DNA from 2 places in the Aeribacillus sp. FSL k6-2211 genome. Region 2 is predicted to be linked to the other one. Evidence: a T-box and tRNA genes for the amino acid it is inferred to sense, from the RefSeq annotation. Region 2 holds a T-box; the other holds one or more tRNA genes.
The links. The T-box of region 2 lies ahead of tyrS (tyrosine--tRNA ligase). A T-box ahead of a tRNA ligase gene usually reads a tRNA of that ligase, here a tRNA-Tyr.
Positions count from the first base shown of each region.

Region 1 (9,886 bases), 1.2 Mb from region 2:
GTGGGTAGGGGTGAAATGCCAATCGAACTTGGAGATAGCTGGTTCTCTCCGAAATAGCTTTAGGGCTAGCCTCAAGGGAAGAGTCTTGGAGGTAGAGCACTGATTGGACGAGGGGCCCCCATCGGGTTACCGAATTCAGTCAAACTCCGAATGCCAATGACTTATCCTTGGGAGTCAGACTGCGAGTGATAAGATCCGTGGTCAAAAGGGAAACAGCCCAGACCGCCAGCTAAGGTCCCAAAGTATACGTTAAGTGGAAAAGGATGTGGAGCTGCTTAGACAACCAGGATGTTGGCTTAGAAGCAGCCACCATTTAAAGAGTGCGTAATAGCTCACTGGTCGAGTGGCTCTGCGCCGAAAATGTACCGGGGCTAAACGTATCACCGAAGCTGCGGGTTGACACCGTTGGTGTCAGCGGTAGGAGAGCGTTCTAAGGGCATCGAAGCCGGACCGGAAGGACCGGTGGAGCGCTTAGAAGTGAGAATGCCGGTATGAGTAGCGAAAGAGGGGTGAGAATCCCCTCCGCCGAAAGCCTAAGGTTTCCTGAGGAAGGCTCGTCCGCTCAGGGTTAGTCGGGACCTAAGCCGAGGCCGAAAGGCGTAGGTGATGGACAACAGGTTGATATTCCTGTACCACCTCCTCACCGTTTGAGCAATGGGGGGACGCAGGAGGATAGGGTAAGCGCGCGGCTGGATGTGCGCGTCCAAGCAGTTAGGGCTGGCAAGCAGGCAAATCCGCTTGCCGTGTGCTTGAGCTGTGATGGCGAGGGAAAGGAAGTACCGAAGTTCCCGATTCCACACTGCCAAGAAAAGCCTCTAGCGAGGTGAGAGGTGCCCGTACCGCAAACCGACACAGGTAGGCGAGGAGAGAATCCTAAGGTGAGCGAGAGAACTCTCGTTAAGGAACTCGGCAAAATGACCCCGTAACTTCGGGAGAAGGGGTGCTCATCAAGGTGATAAGCCATGATGAGCCGCAGTGAAAAGGCCCAGGCGACTGTTTAGCAAAAACACAGGTCTCTGCGAAACCGTAAGGTGAAGTATAGGGGCTGACGCCTGCCCGGTGCTGGAAGGTTAAGGGGAGCGCTTAAGCTGTAGCTGAAGGTGCGAACCGAAGCCCCAGTAAACGGCGGCCGTAACTATAACGGTCCTAAGGTAGCGAAATTCCTTGTCGGGTAAGTTCCGACCCGCACGAAAGGCGTAACGATCTGGGCACTGTCTCAACGAGAGACTCGGTGAAATTATAGTACCTGTGAAGATGCAGGTTACCCGCGACAGGACGGAAAGACCCCGTGGAGCTTTACTGCAGCCTGATATTGAATGTGGGTACAGCTTGTACAGGATAGGTAGGAGCCAGAGACGCGTGAGCGCCAGCTTGCGCTGAGGCGACGGTGGGATACTACCCTGGCTGTACTGACATTCTAACCCGCGCCCCTGATCGGGGCGGGAGACAGTGTCAGGTGGGCAGTTTGACTGGGGCGGTCGCCTCCTAAAAGGTAACGGAGGCGCCCAAAGGTTCCCTCAGAATGGTTGGAAATCATTCGGAGAGTGCAAAGGCAGAAGGGAGCTTGACTGCGAGACCTACAAGTCGAGCAGGGACGAAAGTCGGGCTTAGTGATCCGGTGGTTCCGCATGGAAGGGCCATCGCTCAACGGATAAAAGCTACCCCGGGGATAACAGGCTGATCTCCCCCAAGAGTCCACATCGACGGGGAGGTTTGGCACCTCGATGTCGGCTCATCGCATCCTGGGGCTGTAGTCGGTCCCAAGGGTTGGGCTGTTCGCCCATTAAAGCGGTACGCGAGCTGGGTTCAGAACGTCGTGAGACAGTTCGGTCCCTATCCGTCGCGGGCGCAGGAAATTTGAGAGGAGCTGTCCTTAGTACGAGAGGACCGGGATGGACGCACCGCTGGTGTACCAGTTGTCCCGCCAGGGGCACCGCTGGGTAGCTATGTGCGGAAGGGATAAGCGCTGAAAGCATCTAAGCGTGAAGCCCCCCTCAAGATGAGATTTCCCATCGCTAAACGCGAGTAAGATCCCTTGAAGATGACGAGGTAGATAGGTCCGAGGTGGAAGCGTGGTGACACGTGGAGCTGACGGATACTAATCGATCGAGGACTTAACCAAGTAAGAGCATCTATTCGTGAAAGAAACGTTATCTAGTTTTGAAAGAATGACATTCCGATGTCATTTGACAACAGGAAGGAAAACAGAAAAGGCTGCTTGGTGGCAATGGCGAAGAGGTCACACCCGTTCCCATCCCGAACACGGAAGTTAAGCTCTTCAGCGCCGATGGTAGTGAGGGTTTGTCCCTTGTGAGAGTAGGACGCTGCCAGGCTGCCTTTAAATTCTTTTTGAAAGCTGGGCTTATTGTAGAGAACCATACAAGAGTACATTCTTTTGAAATCATTTTGATATACTGATTGAGCTGTATGTGAACCAAAATATGGTTTATTAAAATATTCCGCAGTAGCTCAGTGGTAGAGCATTCGGCTGTTAACCGAACGGTCGCAGGTTCGAATCCTGCCTGCGGAGCCATGCTTCCATAGCTCAGTTGGTAGAGCACTTCCATGGTAAGGAAGAGGTCACCGGTTCGAGCCCGGTTGGAAGCTTTTCAAAAGCAAATCTTTTCTTGATTTCTATCTATGCCATGTGCTAAAATGTCGAATGTCGGTTGTCATTAAGTTATGAAAATGAAATGGCCCGTTGGTCAAGTGGTTAAGACACCGCCCTTTCACGGCGGTAACACGGGTTCGAATCCCGTACGGGTCACCATGGAGGATTAGCTCAGCTGGGAGAGCACTTGCCTTACAAGCAAGGGGTCGGCGGTTCGATCCCGTCATCCTCCACCATGTACTAAACAAGCTTTTCTTAAGCAAGTTTAATGAGGCTGGCATAACAATTTAAACAAAGGTAAAAACTGAGTGTGATTTAAAGTATTTATTGCGCCGGTGTAGCTCAATTGGTAGAGCAACTGACTTGTAATCAGTAGGTTGGGGGTTCGATTCCTCTCGCCGGCATTTTTAATAATCGGAGGGGTAGCGAAGTGGCTAAACGCGGCGGACTGTAAATCCGCTCCCTTAGGGTTCGGCGGTTCGAATCCGTCCCCCTCCACCATGCCGAAGAATGTTATGAAACATTGAAATCACATTAAACAACAAATTGTTGTATAAAGTGATTTTTTTATTGGTACAATATAATTAGTCAAGAGATGAATGGTGATATTGGGCTATAGCCAAGCGGTAAGGCAACGGACTTTGACTCCGTGATGCGCTGGTTCGAATCCAGCTAGCCCAGCCATTTATTATAAAAAGACAGTTCATGTCTGTTCTTTTTTTTGTAAAAATATTAGATAGAAAGTAAGATTTAACTAGATTTTACAAAGGGCGAAGCCTCGTCGAATAGGCGACGAGTTGTCCCGACGCATCTAACATCCTCGAAAAATCAGGAAGAGGAAGGGACATCTGACAAATGAAAAATGGATTAGAAGAAAAAAATTTTATGAGCCATTAGCTCAGTCGGTAGAGCAACGAGCAAGGCTTCATCGAATAGGCGACGAGTTGTCCCGACGTATCTAACATCCTCGAAAAGACCGGAAAAGGAAGGGACATCTGACAAATTTTAAAATGGATTAGAAGAAAAAAATTTTATGAGCCATTAGCTCAGTCGGTAGAGCATCTGACTTTTAATCAGAGGGTCGGAGGTTCGAATCCTCCATGGCTCACCATTTGTGCGGAAGTAGTTCAGTGGTAGAACACCACCTTGCCAAGGTGGGGGTCGCGGGTTCGAGTCCCGTCTTCCGCTTTTAAATTCAATAGGGAAAATTTTATAAAATGAGATGAACTTAATTCCTGACAAGAAATTGTCAGGATTTTTTTATTTGAAATGTTACTAATTCTTCGATTATATCTAATCCTCGCTTTTGAATCTCAAAATAATGATATGTAGGAGCATTCTCCTTTTTAGTCCCATAACAGCCTTTTAAATTTGGATATACCATTGAAGGCGAATTGTATTTTTCCTTTTAGTATTGGTAATGCGGTTGTTCCGAAATGGAACCATGACCTAAATGATTTTTTGGTTGATTTTAAAAATTAGTCTCTTTTCCAGAAGATTGTTGCTGTAGAGGATGATTTGTGTAAAACATTTTGCATACAATGACTGCCCAGCAAAGGTTTTTACGGGTGTTGTGACGAAGTATATCGACAAACTTCTGTCTTGTTTCATTTTTTGAAATAGCACAGATCCGGATGAGGACGAATAAATTTCGACACCATTTATAAATTCAAACGGCTTAAAGGAGTTGTGATTCGATGCCTTTTATCAACGTAAAGCTGGCTAAAGGAAGAACCGCAGAACAGAAACAGCAGTTTACTGAGGCAATAACAAAAGCAGCAGCGCAAATACTAAACGTGAAAGAAGAATGGGTTACAGTAGTTTTCGATGAATATGAAAGAGATAATTGGGCTTCCGGTGGAACACTTCACTCGATAAAATTTGGGGAAGGTTTCGGGAAAATGGGAGCTGAATGAATATCCATCATCCTGTAATTCAAAGATAAAAAATGACCTCCCCAATTGGAAAAGGGGAGGTGAAGTTTTTTTATTTGCTAAAGTCGGTCAATATTTTCATCTTGGAGAAGCCCAGCTTTCATCGCATAATGTTCCATCACTTGTTGAAGCCACTCCTCTTCCTCCTGTGTAAATGGAGATGGCAATTTATTTTCAATAGTTTTAATTTCAGCTTCATCTAAATTCCCGATAGCACTAATTAATTCTTTTCCGATAAATTCTAATATTGTTTTCATATATTTTTCGACTAACGCTTCTACCTCAGGATCATCGACAGGTCTTCCTGCCAATCTTTTTGTTTCTTGGGATAATTGGATGTATTCTTTGTCAAGGGAGATCATTACCTCTTCAGGCTGATCAAAAAGCTTTTCAGCTACTTCTTTTGACGTATAATGTTCTAACCATTTGCGCTGTTCTTTTTCTGTTTGTATGCTCTGAATAAGACTCATTAAAACATTGCTATCCACTTCTTTTTCTTCTTCTAAAATCGTGAGAATTCGTTTAATGGCTTTGAGCACTTCTTCAATATGTTCCTTTCGTTCTTCAAGCGCTTCTTTTTGGAACTGTAAAGTTTCCTTTAAGTTTAAATCGAAGTTGGTTTCATTCATTAACTCTTTGATTTGTTCTAAACTGTATCCTAAAAATTTAAGACTGACTATTTTTTGAAGTGTCAATACATCATGAGCAGAGTATAATCGGTGTCCAGAACGAGGATTTTTTTTCGGTTTGAGCAGTCCAATTTGATCATAATAATGCAATGTTCGGATTGTTGTTCCCGTCTTTTTAGAAAATTCGCCAATCGTAAAGTAAGACTCTTCCTTCACTTTAACATCGCCCCCAAAACACTTATCTTTATAAACCTATTGTGATCATAATACCTAACGCGGCGTGAGGTGCAACCCCTCTGAAAAAATTTGTAATGTCATTTTTCATTATGACAAGTTGGACGTTTCTTTATAAAAAGCCCAGAAATGGGAATAAGAAAGGTTTTTGCTACAAAAGGAAAAAATTTTTCTTGCAGATGAAAACATAAATTCCTAAAATTTGCTAGAATAGATTTATAAAAAAATGAAACCTTTGGGGAACGAATTCGTATCATGATGTACCCGCAACTGCGGAGGTAGAAAAATGGAAGAATTTATAAATAAAAAGATCAAACAAATTAAAAAAGGCGACCAAAATGCATTTGCAGAAGTTGTTGAATTATATAAAGATAAAATTTTTCAACTTTGTTATCGAATGCTGGGAAACGTCCATGAAGCTGAGGACATAGCACAGGAAGCATTTATAAGAGTGTATATGAACATCCATTCATTTGATATGAACAAAAAATTTTCTACATGGATTTATCGGATTGCAACCAATTTATCGATTGATCGTATTCGGAAAAAGAAGCCGGACTATTATTTAGATGCAGAAGTTGCGGGGACTGATGGCTTAACAATGTACTCCCAAGTATCATCTGATATTGCAATGCCTGAAAAAGAAGTTGAAGCAATTGAACTGCAAGAAACGATTCAAAAAGAAATTTTAAAACTGCCGGATAAATATCGATCAGTCATCGTATTGAGATATATTGAGGAGCTATCCTTGCAAGAAATCGCAGAGATATTGGAACTTCCAGTCGGAACAGTTAAAACAAGAATACACCGGGGACGGGAGGCTTTACGCAAACAATTAAGGCATTTGTGATTGGGGTGAGTAAGATGAAATGTCCTAAGCATGTAGAGGAGATGATCCATAAGTATTTGGACGGGGATTTGCATGAGGATGAAGGCCGTGAGTTAAAAAAACACTTGCAATCTTGTGAGGATTGCAAGGCACATTATCAAGAATTGGAAAAAGCTGTAGCGTTTGTCAAGAGTATCTCACATGTTGAAGCACCGACAGATTTTACGCAAAAGGTGTTAGAAAAACTGCCGAAAGAAAAGCGTACGGTCTCAACTAGACGCTGGTTCCGAAATCATCCTTTCTTTTCAGCCGCTGCACTATTTGTTATTCTAATGACTGGAAGTTTATTTGCTTCTTATGAAGAAAGCCAATTCAGCGTAACAAAGTATGATAATTTGGTTGTTGACAACCGTACTGTTATTGTGCCTGAAGGAGAAACGGTGAAAGGTGATATTACTGTTAAAAACGGTGATATTAAAATAGAAGGAAAAGTTGAAGGAAATGTAACGGTGATTAACGGAGACCAATATTTGGCTTCTGCCGGTCAAGTTACCGGAGAGGTTGAGGAAATAAACGAATTGTTTGAGTGGCTGTGGTATGAAGTAAAATCGACTCTGTCAGAGGTTTTTAAACAATAGGCCATCTTTAGTAGGATGGTCTATTTTTATGTTTAAGTGCATTTAGGAAAAGTTATGATATAATAAAGTGGAATTTTGATTAGAGAGATTTTCAAACCTAGAAGTTTGATTAGAATAGATCAATCGCGATTTGATGAACTATTGGAGGAAAACAATATGACCTTAGGGGATTTTTCTCTTTTGCATTACCTCATAGATGTCATTGATATTCTCCTCGTTTGGTTCGTTATCTATAAATTGATTATGGTGATTCGTGGAACGAAAGCTGTTCAGCTTTTAAAAGGAATTATCGTAATCATTATCGTTAGAGTGTTAAGCCAATATTTAGGCTTGAATACTTTGCAATGGTTAATGGACCAAGTGTTGATTTGGGGTTTTTTGGCTATCATCATTATTTTCCAGCCGGAGTTTCGCAGAGCCCTTGAGCAATTAGGAAGGGGACGTCTATTTGCAAGGGCAGCTAGCCAGGAAGATGATGGGCAAACAAACATGACCGAAGCAATAGCAAAAGCTGTTGAGTATATGGCGAAAAGGAGAATCGGTGCTCTCATTTCGATTGAACGAAAAATAGGAATGGAGGATTATGTTGAGACCGGTATACCACTAAATGCCCATATTTCTGCTGAACTATTAATTAATATTTTTATCCCCAATACCCCTTTACATGATGGTGCAGTTATTATACAAAAAGATCAAGTGTCCGCTGCTGCCTGTTATTTGCCGCTTTCCGAAAGCCCGTTTATATCGAAGGAGCTGGGCACACGCCATCGCGCTGCAGTGGGAATTAGTGAAGTAACCGATAGTATAACTATCATTGTTTCTGAAGAAACAGGCGGTATATCGATTGCCAAGGATGGTGAGCTGCATAGACATTTAACTCCAGAAACGTTAAAGGAGATGCTCTTGGCTGAGTTTAACCGTACGAAAGCTGCTTCCTCTAGCCGCTGGCAATGGAGGGTGAAAAAGAATGGATAAATTAATGAATAGCAACTGGTTTATGCGCATCATTGCATTGTTGCTAGCGCTCATGCTATATGCTTCAGTGAATATAGAATCGCCTGCTTCGAATAATGAAGAAAAATACAATATATTTCGGTCGCCATCCACAACCGAAACAGCTACAATTACAGATGTGCCCGTAAACGTATACTATGACGACCGTGCATTTGTTGTCACCGGTATTCCCCAAACCGTCACCGTTACGATTGAAGGGCCCAAAAGTATTGTCACTACGACAAAACAAGTCAAGGACTTTGAAATTTTTGCAGATTTAACGGATTTATCCGTTGGCACGCACAGTGTCCGTTTGAAACATAAAAACTTGTCTGACCAATTGGAGGTTGACATTGATCCGGCTGTCATTACAGTAGGTATTCATGAAAAGGTATCTGAAAATTTTCCGGTTGAAGTGGATGTTATTAATAAAAACAAAATGAAGGAAGGCTACATTGCGGAGCGTCCGATTGTTAAACCGGACAGTGTAAAAATTACAGGCGCAAAAGAGCATATTGATGCTGTAGCTGTTGTGAAAGCAACAGTAAGTTTGGAAGGTGCTGATGGAACAGTTGTACAGAAGTCAAAAGTGACAGTATACGATGCAAATGGGAACATCCTGCCTGTTACAATCGAACCGTTAGCGGTTACCGTAACAGTGCCGGTAGAAAGCCCAACGAAATCGAAATCTGTACCCTTAAAAATCAAAACAACAGGAAAGCTTTCTGATGGACTGAGCATATCATCGATTCAATCGATCCCTAGCCAAGTGACAATTTATGGTCCAAAGGATGTGCTAGAGCAAATAGAGTCTATTGATGATGTATCTGTCGACTTAAGCAAAATCAAAGAAAATGCGACAGTTGAAGCTGATGTTCCTGCTCCGGATGGAGTGACAAACGTTGTCCCGAATAAAGTTCAAATTAAAATAGATATTGAAAAACGAGAAGAAAAGACGTTTAAACAGGTGCCGATCAAAGTCATCGGTTTAGGAAACGATCAGGAAATTGAATTTATTGATCCGGACACAGGAAAGCTGGATGTTGTTGTGCGAGGAAAAGACAGTGTTTTGAAAAACGTAAAAGAATCTGATATCGAATTGTATGTGAATGTTGCGGGGTTAGATGAAGGAGAACATGAAGTAAATGTGGAGGCCAAAAACCGTTACAACCTCTCGACAGTTTTATCGAGTGAAAAAGTGAAGATTCGCTTATCCAATAAAGAAAACTCGTTGGAAGAAGCAGATAATGAAAGAAGAAATCAAATAGAAGAAAATAACGATTCAGTTGAACCATCTGAACAGAAAAAGTCTGCTGAAGAAGCTTCAAATTAAGTGATATTTTTTAAAAGGAGCGATGATTCATGGGAAAATATTTCGGTACAGACGGAGTAAGAGGAGTTGCCAACAGTGAACTCACTCCTGAATTAGCGTTTAAAATAGGACGCTTTGGCGGGTACGTGTTAACAAAAGATAAAAATAGACCAAAAGTGTTGATTGGCCGGGATACCCGCATTTCAGGTCATATGCTTGAGGGTGCTTTAGTTGCCGGGCTTCTTTCCATTGGCGCCGAGGTAATGAGGCTTGGAGTCATTAGCACACCAGGTGTTGCTTATTTGACAAAGGCATTAGGAGCCGAAGCAGGCATCATGATCTCCGCTTCGCATAATCCTGTTCAAGATAACGGAATAAAATTTTTTGGCCCTGATGGTTTTAAGCTTTCCGATGAACAAGAAGAAGAAATTGAAGCGCTGCTCGATCAAGAAGAAGATAACCTTCCTAGACCGACCGGCTCTGATCTGGGGCAAGTGAGTGATTATTTTGAAGGCGTACAAAAATACTTGCAATATTTAAAACAGACGGTTGACGAAGAGTTCACTGGTTTACATATCGCTTTGGACTGTGCGCACGGAGCCACATCATCACTAGCTACACATCTTTTTGCCGACTTGGATGCAGATGTTTCGACAATCGGTGCATCTCCAAATGGTCTGAATATTAACGATGGGGTTGGGTCTAC
Region 1 is NZ_CP150190.1:190,533-200,418, forward strand. Features, by position in the region: rRNA gene NSU19_RS01045 (23S ribosomal RNA) at 1-2,122, shown strand, start outside; rRNA gene rrf (5S ribosomal RNA) at 2,218-2,333, shown strand; tRNA gene NSU19_RS01055 (tRNA-Asn) at 2,459-2,533, shown strand; tRNA gene NSU19_RS01060 (tRNA-Thr) at 2,535-2,607, shown strand; tRNA gene NSU19_RS01065 (tRNA-Glu) at 2,696-2,770, shown strand; tRNA gene NSU19_RS01070 (tRNA-Val) at 2,772-2,847, shown strand; tRNA gene NSU19_RS01075 (tRNA-Thr) at 2,943-3,015, shown strand; tRNA gene NSU19_RS01080 (tRNA-Tyr) at 3,028-3,112, shown strand; tRNA gene NSU19_RS01085 (tRNA-Gln) at 3,221-3,295, shown strand; tRNA gene NSU19_RS01090 (tRNA-Lys) at 3,647-3,722, shown strand; tRNA gene NSU19_RS01095 (tRNA-Gly) at 3,728-3,799, shown strand; gene NSU19_RS01100 (2-hydroxymuconate tautomerase family protein) at 4,309-4,527, shown strand; gene NSU19_RS01105 (MerR family transcriptional regulator) at 4,605-5,390, opposite strand; gene sigW (RNA polymerase sigma factor SigW) at 5,695-6,258, shown strand; gene NSU19_RS01115 (anti-sigma factor) at 6,273-6,875, shown strand; gene cdaA (diadenylate cyclase CdaA) at 7,032-7,850, shown strand; gene NSU19_RS01125 (CdaR family protein) at 7,843-9,201, shown strand; gene glmM (phosphoglucosamine mutase) at 9,231-9,886, shown strand, end outside.
Region 1: it has a tRNA-Tyr gene. The T-box ahead of tyrS (tyrosine--tRNA ligase) is inferred to sense a tRNA for this amino acid. The anticodon was not compared.

Region 2 (9,886 bases):
GAGGAAATTTTAGAAGGATTTTCAGTGATGAAACATTTGCGGACTCATCTTGATGAACAATCATTTCTTGAATTGGTGCTTGAAGCTAAACAAAAGAAAGGATATCAATTAGTTGCTCTTTACGATCATAATAAAATGGTTGCCATCATCGGATTTATGCCAATGATCACTTTATACTACGGGCGTTTCATTTGGGTTTGTGATTTAGTGACATTGCCTGAAGAACGATCAAAAGGATACGGTGAAAAGCTTTTAACGTATGTTCATCAATATGCTGTAGAAAATGGCTATAATATTGTTTCTTTATCTTCCGGCTTGCAGCGCGTTGACGCACACCGCTTCTATGAAGAAAAAATGCGATACAATAAAGTAAGCTATGTTTTCTTAAAAAAGCTGCCGTCACACTAGCCAGTAAAAGATAAAAAGGACCACGTGCGGTCCTTTTTAAATATTTATTGGGTGAAAGCAAGTTTTGCTGGGCTGTTTTTTCTGTTTCGTCTACTTTATTGATCGTTTAATGCATCTTTTCCATTCGCCTATTGTCTTGCATTTGCCGTCTGCTTCGGTTTTTGCTGCGGCTCTGTTTTTCCAGATTGCGCCGTTTTTACAATGGCTGAAGGAGGAGACGCTTTTCCTGCCACATCAACTGCAACGACGTAATAGGAGGCAGGAGATTTTCCGACTGAGATGCTTAAGTTATTTTTTGCAGGTATACTGGCAATTTTTTTGAAACTATTTGAATTAGATGGAGCTGCATAAACCCTGTACCCGATAACATCATATTCACCGCTTTTGCTCCAGGATAATGTTGTTCCGCTAAGCTTTACAGCGGGCACTTTAGAAGGAGCTTTGCCATTATCCTGAAGAACCCTATTGCCGGTCAACGTCAAAGCCTCTAAATTAGCTCCGCTAGGAAGAAGTTTAGTCAATTGGGACACGTCTGAAATCCCAAGATTATTCAATACTTCTTTTTTCAGCAGAGGCCCTTCCTGGACGAATTCAGCCGGTGCATTTGCCGGCACTTGATAGGCTACGTTGTCTACTAAAACAAATTTGCCGTACGCCAAGCTTTTATCCACTTTATTCGGCAGAAATTTAGCGTTATACAAGTCAGTTTGAACGAGTCCAGCTTTCTTACATAATTCAGAAGGCAGATCCCCAGAGAGGGCGCAATACGATCTTGAAACAATTCCTTTAGGCATTTTAAAGGAAGTGTTAGGATCTATTAAGTCAGGTTTGACGCTGTATGCGGCGTTCATTAATTTTGCCCAAAGCAATATATTTCTATTGCTGTAGGTCAAACCTTTGTAGGTCGTTTCCAGCCTTTTCGGCGTGTCATAACCGATCCATGTGCCGAAGGATACATTAGGATTTACAGCAACAAACCATGCATCCCGATAATCCTGCCCAGTTCCTGTTTTTCCAGCCCAATCAGATTGAAATGATAGATACCTTTTTAAAGAGGAAGCCGTTCCGCTTTGAATGACATCCCGCATCATATCAATCATTAAATAGGCTGTTTGAGGGGAAAAGACCTTCTCTTTCTTGCTGTTATGTTGATATATAACTTTTCCGTCTTGTGTTTCAATTTTTTCAATCATGTAGGCGTCGACAAATTCACCGTTATTGGCAAATGTTGCGAAGGCGTTTACGTTTTCCTCCACGGTTACTCCGTAAGTCATTGCCCCAAGAGCGAGGGAGAATGAACTGTAATCTTCTTGAGCAAGTGAACTAAATCCCATTTTTTCTAAATAGGATACCGGATTTTGCGAAATAATTTTTGCATAGGTTTTTACCGCCGGAATGTTATATGAATGTTTCAATGCTGTTCGAATACTTGTTAATCCGTGATAGCCGCCTCCATAGTTTTTCGGCTGATATTTCCCGATTGAAAATGGAAGATCTGCCACAACAGTTCCCGGCTGGACGATGCCCATTTCCATCTCGGGTGCATAGACAGCGAGCGGTTTCATTGTTGAACCGTTTGGTCTTAATGCTCTTGTAGCATGGTTTGTCTGCTCCCTGTTATGATCACGGCCGCCAACAAAGGAGATTATTTTTCCAGTTTTGTTTTCGATTAAAACAGCGCCGACTTCAACCGGTTCCTCGATGGTTACGGTCTTGCCTGTTTCAGGATCTTTTTTCTTTTCAAGCTTTGGACTTCCGTAATACTCGTAGTTTTTGACAACCTCTTGCATTTTGTCATAAATTTTCTTGTTAATGGTCGTATGAATGTTGTAGCCGTTTTGTCTCATGTCTTGATCGGCCAGCGCCATGTATCGATTAAACAGCTCTTTATTATTTTTTCGGAGATCCTCCAGCTTGTGACCGTCTTTTTTCGCCAGCTGCTCAGCCAGTATATCCTTCACTCTTTTTTCAACTTCGTATATAATCCAAGGATATTGCTCAATATCAGGTTTTTTCTTTTTGGCTAAATGAGCCTTTAAATCAAACTTAAGTGCTTCTTCATATTCTTTTTTTGTAATATATCCTTCTGCAAACATTTTTCTTAGGACGGTTTTCATTCGGTTTATACCAGGCTGTAAATCTTCTTTTACTTCTCCGTCCTTTGTGAACGGTGTATAAGCAAAAGGATTTTGAGGGAGACCAGCGATAAAAGCTGCCTGCGGTATCGATAAGTCTTTCGCATCTATGCCAAAAATCCCCTGCGCCGCAGCCTGCACGCCTGCAATGTTTCTTCCGGAGCTGTTTCGTCCAAATGATGATACATTTAAATAGGCTTCTAATATTTGATCTTTCGTAAAATATTTTTCTAATCTCAATGCTAGCAGGATTTCTTTTGCTTTTCTTTCAAATGACACTTCGTTGGTCAATATTTGGTTTTTAATTAATTGCTGTGTGAGGGTGCTTCCGCCGGTTCTGACAGAAGAGTTTGAGAACTCCTGGAAAATCGCCCGCATGATCGCCTTTGGGACAATCCCTTTATGCTCGTAAAAATATTCGTCCTCCACTGCAACAATTGCATGTTTTAAATGCTCGGAAATTTGATCAATTTTGATTTTTTCACGTTCAAGATCTGTGCGAATTTTCCCTAAATAGACATTGTCTGCAAAGTACACTTTCGTTGTTTCAGAATAATCGTAAATGTCTTTTTCCAATTCTTTTTCGGAACGGATCGGCTCATCTTTTACAAGCGATGCAAAATAACCAGCTCCTAATCCTCCGATAAAGGAGAAGCCTATTAAACCGATAACCAATAGTAAAAGAAATAAGTTCCATGTTACGTTATAGGCAATGACCATTTTTTGCTGGTGCTTATGATAAAAGGAGCTTACCTTCCTAAAAAATTCGTACCATTTCTCCATTTTTCATCATCCCTCTACAAAATCTAGTTTATTATAGCATATTTTTTTCTCCGGTTGACGCCCTCTGTTCTAATCTTAGTTGACAAAGGATGTCAATTATGCTAAAAATGTTTATTAATGAAAAAAATACTTGAGCGTTGATTGGAGAAAGTAGCAGGCATTTCCCTGTTTCAGAGAGCTGATGGCCGGTGCGAATCAGCACATAAATGCTTTGTGAATTACCTCCATGAGCATTCTTTGTGAAAGTGAAGTAGCAAAGGACGGTTTTTAGCCGTTATCAGAATGAGTGAAGAACATGCAAATGTTCTTAAGCAGGGTGGTACCGCGTAATTATACGTCCCTTCATGAAGGGGCGTTTTTTATTTGGATAAAATTTGAAAAGGAGTGGGTTTGATGAATGCTTTGCTAGAAGATTTAAAATATCGCGGACTCATTAATCAAGTAACGGATGAAGAAGGGTTAGATAAATTGTTGTCAGAGGAACAGGTGAAGCTGTACTGCGGTTTTGACCCGACGGCAGACAGCCTTCATATCGGGCATTTGCTGCCGATTTTAACGTTAAAAAGATTTCAAGAGGCAGGTCATCAACCGATTGCTCTTGTTGGCGGCGCAACAGGCTTGATCGGCGATCCAAGCGGAAAAAAACAGGAAAGAACATTAAATGAAAAAGAAACGGTGAAGCAGTGGTCAGAACGCATTAAGGAACAGCTTTCCCGTTTTTTGGATTTTGAAAAAGAAGGGAATCCGGCCATTTTGGCCAACAACTACGATTGGATCGGGCCATTGGATGTCATCACATTTTTGCGCGATATCGGCAAAAGCTTTGGCATAAACTATATGCTGGCGAAAGAAACCGTGCAGTCAAGAATTGAAACGGGCATTTCCTTTACGGAATTCAGCTACATGATTTTGCAATCGTACGATTTTTTAAAGCTGTACCAAACCTATGATTGCCGCTTGCAAATCGGCGGAAGCGACCAATGGGGAAATATTACGTCAGGACTTGAACTAATTCGAAAAACGGAAGAAAATGCGAAAGCATACGGTCTTACACTCCAGCTCGTCACGAAAGCCGACGGCACAAAATTCGGCAAAACGGAAGGAGGAGCCATCTGGCTCGATAAAGAAAAAACATCGCCTTACGAATTTTATCAATTTTGGATCAATACCGATGACCGGGATGTCATCAAATATTTAAAATATTTTACTTTCTTATCAAAAGAAGAAATTGAACAATTGGCAGAAGAAGTGAAAAATGCTCCTGAAAAACGGTCTGCGCAAAAAGCGTTAGCGGAAGAAGTGACAAAACTTGTCCATGGCGAAGAAGCACTCAAACAGGCAGTCAAAATTTCCGAAGCGCTGTTCAGCGGCAATATAAAAGCTTTAACAGCAGAAGAAATAAAACAAGGCTTTAAAGATGTGCCTTCGTATGAAACGACCGAAAATGAAATCGGATTAGTCGATTTATTGGTTCAGGCGAAAATTTCTCCATCGAAACGGCAGGCAAGAGAAGACATCGGAAACGGTGCGATTTACATTAACGGCGAACGGGTGCAGGAGCTTGATTATATTGTGTCTGAAAAAGACACCATCGAAGGTCAATTTGCTGTGATCCGCCGGGGCAAAAAGAAATATTTCTTAATTCATTTCAAATAATCATAAGCCTCTGCTCACACTTTCAGGGGCCTATTAAAATCAATTGGAAAATATACGGGCGAGTGATTCTAAACGACCACCGCTCATACCCGTATTCTATTAAATAGGTCAAAAGCATCCCCCCTTCAATTGAATGGATTAATTTATTCATTGAAGGGGGGTTTTTCGTACAAAAGAAGCGAAATTTGTCGAAAAATACAGAATTTTGTATGTCAAAAAATGTACCTAAATCTAGCTTTTATAAAGTACAATCAATTTAACAAATTATTGAAAAGGAGGAATTATATGAAAATTAGTCGTTTAAAAATGGTTGATATGGGCAATTGTGAATCTGTTATTTTTCTCATCCGTTCCTTTAGACGTTTTCGCAGAAACCATTCATTCTAAAGACAACAACTCTACTGAAAGTCATTTACCGTCAAAAGTCCCGACCCCTAAAATTAACCTTAAACGAGGGGAAATCATTGAGGAACGGACAGAGAATACAAAAGTTTTTTACAATGGTGATGGCACATTTACCAAAAAGATTTATTTTGAGCCGATCCATATAAGGAAAAAGAAGGGGAAGCCATTTGAGGAAATTTCTCTAAATCTAAAATCGATCAGTAGCATTGCATTAAGTTAATTTTAATTTGTCAAGCCCAATTTTATGTTAAATTTCATCTTTTTGGTTCATCACCAAAAGATGTACTTGATTTTTACGTTAAAATGTGATAGAGGTCTCTAGACGGACACGCAAAGTAAAACGCTGGATATTTCGATACCCATATCCTCGCCTTTTGATCAATTTTATTTTGTTGTTGATTCCTTCCATTGGACCATTTGAGTAAGAAAAAACGATGCAAGAAAGCACTGCGTCTCTTCGGGTGATGAGTGCCTTGGCAATACTGCGTACGGCGGCACAGTCGCTAAAAAGGTACCGGTCAAACCATTGGGTCAAACGAGTTTCGGCTTGCTTTCTTGTTTGGCTTTTGGATACGTAACGGAAATGTTGAAGTGCTTGATAGACATCACGTAAATAAGCACTTTCTTGGCACCATTGTCGAACTTCCTGTCTCTCTTCTTCTGTTAATTTTTCTGGACGTTGGCTTAACAATCGGCACACGCGGCGAACGCTTCCATGTTTGGTTCCGCCTTTGGCAAGGTATTTGCGACAACGTTCCAGTGCATCGGTGAATAACTGAATCACATGGAAGTGGTCAAGAACATGGATGGCTTTTGGACATACCTTTTCAATGGCTTTTCTCATGGCAGGAGCCAAGTCGCTGACAACATACTTCACTTTGGAGGCGACGGGTTGAAGCGCCTCCACAATGGCTTCTTCATTTTTTCCAGAAGCAATGGAAAGGACATTCCGAGTCTGTGTATCCATCACCGCTACTCCGTAATCATGTCCCTTTCGGAAAGCGAATTCATCCACACATACTACTGTAGGATTCGATGTTGGTAAAAGAGCCGGGGCATATTGATAAAACCAGCGTTCTACTGTCGTATAGGCGAGTTGTAACAAGCGAGCGACTTCTTGAATCGTTTTTCCGATGCATAACTGGGCGACCCAATGTTGAAACGATTCCGTCGCGATACTGTGAGACGGAAGTCCCGGATAAGAAACGGTGAACGTCAGAAAACAGGCTTGGCAACGCCGTCTTTCTATGGGAAGTTCAATCCAAAATAAACCGACCGTATTTGTATAGCCATGAATCCATTGTTTTCGTTTCGATGATATTTTGGTTGTCCGTCCGAAGCAAGTCGGGCAGATCGGACAATGAGGAGGGAGGGAAAGTTCAAAAATCCATCGTTCTCCCTCTTTTCGTTCTCCATGAATAAGAAAGCCTGGTAAAGTGATCAAATCTTTGATAAACTGAGATTGCATGCGAAATTTCCTCCATGGTTGATGGTTTGGTCACCTTTACCATACAGGAAATTTCGCATTTTTTGTACCCTTGATCAGAAAACAACCTGATTGTCAAGTACATTTTGTGGTGAAGAGCCATCTTTTTGGATATAAAAAAACTCCTTATAATTAGGATTGGCAGTCCTATCCAAATCCTAAGAATAAGGAGAAACCATTATGGATAAGAATACCACAGAATCCACAATAAATGAACTATTTAAAGAGATCGATCCAATAACTTTTTCAAAACTAATTAATGTGATTGACGTTGACAAATACATTAAAAAATTAACGGCGTATAAGTTTTTACAACTTTGTATCATCGCTCAGTTAAACGAATTGGAAAGCTTAACAAAATTGGCCAAACATTTGAAAGACAAGGAAGAGTTGCAGACATATCTGGAATTTGATGCAATTAGTACTTCGCAACTTTCTCGCAAATTAGGCCAATTATCCCCTCAACTGTTTGAAAAAGTATTTAAATATCTGGTCTTAAAGATCCAAGGGCAAATGAAAAATGCCCCGATCATCCGAAACATTGGTCGTCTTCTGGTCATTGATTCTACCACGATGAGCATGAGTTTGAGCCAATATCCATGGGCAACTTTTCGTAAGACAAAGGCTGGTGTTCGACTCCATTTAAAGGTTGTTGTAACGAAGGATATCACTGTTCCGGATCAAGGGATTATCTTACCCGCGAAACATGCCGATCGCACACAGATGGACGAACTCATTGAAATCGATCCAAATGCGATTTACTTGTTTGATCGAGGGTATGTCGATTACAAACAGTTCGACCGCTTATGCCGAGAAGGGGTGCGATTCATTACCCGGCTTAAAAAGAACGCAGAGATTGAAGTTTTATCGGAACGGATTCCCAATCCAGAACGTTTGATTTATAGGGATCAGATTGTCATTTTAGGAAATGACCGTAATCATACCAAAATGACTCATCCTCTCCGATTGATCGAAACGGTCGACAGCGAAGGGAATCCCGTGATCATCATAACCAATTGCTTTGATCTTTCTGCGGAAGAGATTGCAGATTTATACCGATATCGCTGGAAGATAGAGACCTTCTTTAAATGGATGAAACAGCACCTTAAGATAAAAAGATTTTATGGAAAAAGTCAAAATGCCGTTTACAATCAAATTTGGATCGCCCTAATCACCTATTGCTTACAGGCCATGCTCCAATTAAAAGTGAATCACGATGGTCCTTTATTAGAGATCAAGCGAACTTTACAGAATCTGCTTTTTAAAGGTTTTGACTGTTTTGTTCGCTCCCTTTTTAAAAAGCCAATTCGAACGTCCAACGGTCGGAAAAAATACCATTGGGAAAAAGATTTTGAAACCATCGTGTACCAATTTGAAGAAGGGGAGGTGGAACACCTAGACGATTTAGTTTATGATCCAATGTTTCTGTAATATATTACCAAATTGTGGAAATGGACTGCCGATTAAGACGTCATTGTCCTTTTAAGCTTGCTTAGAAAGATTGTATGTCTGAATATTCAGTTACATGAAATAACTGGAATTTTTATTGAGCTTGACAAACATTAAATTTTTTTATGCAACGCTACTGAAAATCGATAAATTTCTATTTCATCAACATTTATGAAGAAGATACGAAACTTTATTTACTTTCCATATAAACATAAACAGTGTTTCGTTTTCTTTTTCAAAATAAAGTTACAATCCATCCGAAATGATGTAAACGATCTGTAAATGTCACCTTATGATTTTGTGTCCATATTTAATTTTGGAATGTGTTTTGGCCAAATCAGAGAATACCTATCTTTTTCTTTTGGTCTAGCAAAATGCTTTACACAAACCTTTATACATTATCTGCTATTTAATAAAAATATTGACATATTTGGAAAAACAATTATAATTATTTTTGAAAGTGCTATGATGGAATATTTAATAAATAAATTGTGTAATTCTGATTTGTAAGTGTAATACTATAGCATTCTAGCAAACAACTGTATAAGTTAATTTTATTGATTCATCACCACATTTTGTGATTTAACCTAAAAAATAAGGAAAACACTCACGAATTCCTGGCAATAATGTTAGCGTGACTTAACATAACAGGAGGTTCTAAAGTGTTTTCCGTATCACTAGATTTGCCAGAATTTGAAGTTGTTAAACAAGTGTTTCTTGAAGATTGCAATTTGTTACATGTTGAGAAAAATACTACAGAAGAACGCTGTTCTTACTGCGGTTTTTTTTCTAGTCATGTCCATGACTGGCGGACAAGAAAGGTTCGTGACTTGTCCGTATTAGGTAAGCCCCTTTTCTTATTTGTCAGAGTGTATAGATACCGTTGTCACAACTGTAATGAGGTATTTTCACAAACATTTGAATCTATCAGTCCTAATAAGCATCAGACCAATCGGTACAGAGAATATCTGTACGAAATGTGCATTGGCTCTACTATCCAAGAAGTGAGTCGAAAGGAAAAAATACCTTATACAACCGTTGAAAGAATATTTTATTCCGTTGCTAAAGAAAAAGAGAAGGAGCATTTAGAAACTCTTGAAAGTGTTTTAGAAAACAATGAATTAATCCTTAGCCTTGATGAGATCGCTGTCCGAAAGGGTCACCGATATGAAACAGTTCTTATGGATACCCAATCCGGGAGTGTGCTTGGTATGGAACATCAACGGAGTTATCGTTCAACTCAGATCTTACTTGCCAAGAAGATTCTGTCTGATAAATGCGTTCATACCGTTGTTATGGATATGTGGGATCCCTTCCATAAAGCTGTTAAATCTATATTCCCAGAGGCCTGTATCGTCATTGATAAATATCATGTGGTGCAAAAGGTGACACATGCACTTGACCAAGTTAGAAAGAAAACTCCTGGACTAAAAAAGGGACGGTTTAAACTCTTGAAAGGTTCTGAAAAGTTAACGGCTAATGAAAAACAACAATTAGACGAGATGCTCAAAGAGCATTCAGAATTGTCATATGCCTATTTTCTAAAAGAACTCTTTAGAGAAAT
Region 2 is NZ_CP150190.1:3,052,290-3,062,175, reverse strand. Features, by position in the region: gene NSU19_RS14770 (GNAT family N-acetyltransferase) at 1-408, shown strand, start outside; gene NSU19_RS14765 (transglycosylase domain-containing protein) at 537-3,326, opposite strand; T-box leader at 3,455-3,671, shown strand; gene tyrS (tyrosine--tRNA ligase) at 3,720-4,982, shown strand; gene NSU19_RS14755 (ISL3 family transposase) at 5,686-6,855, opposite strand; gene NSU19_RS14750 (IS4 family transposase) at 7,054-8,304, shown strand; gene NSU19_RS14745 (ISL3 family transposase) at 8,985-9,886, shown strand, end outside.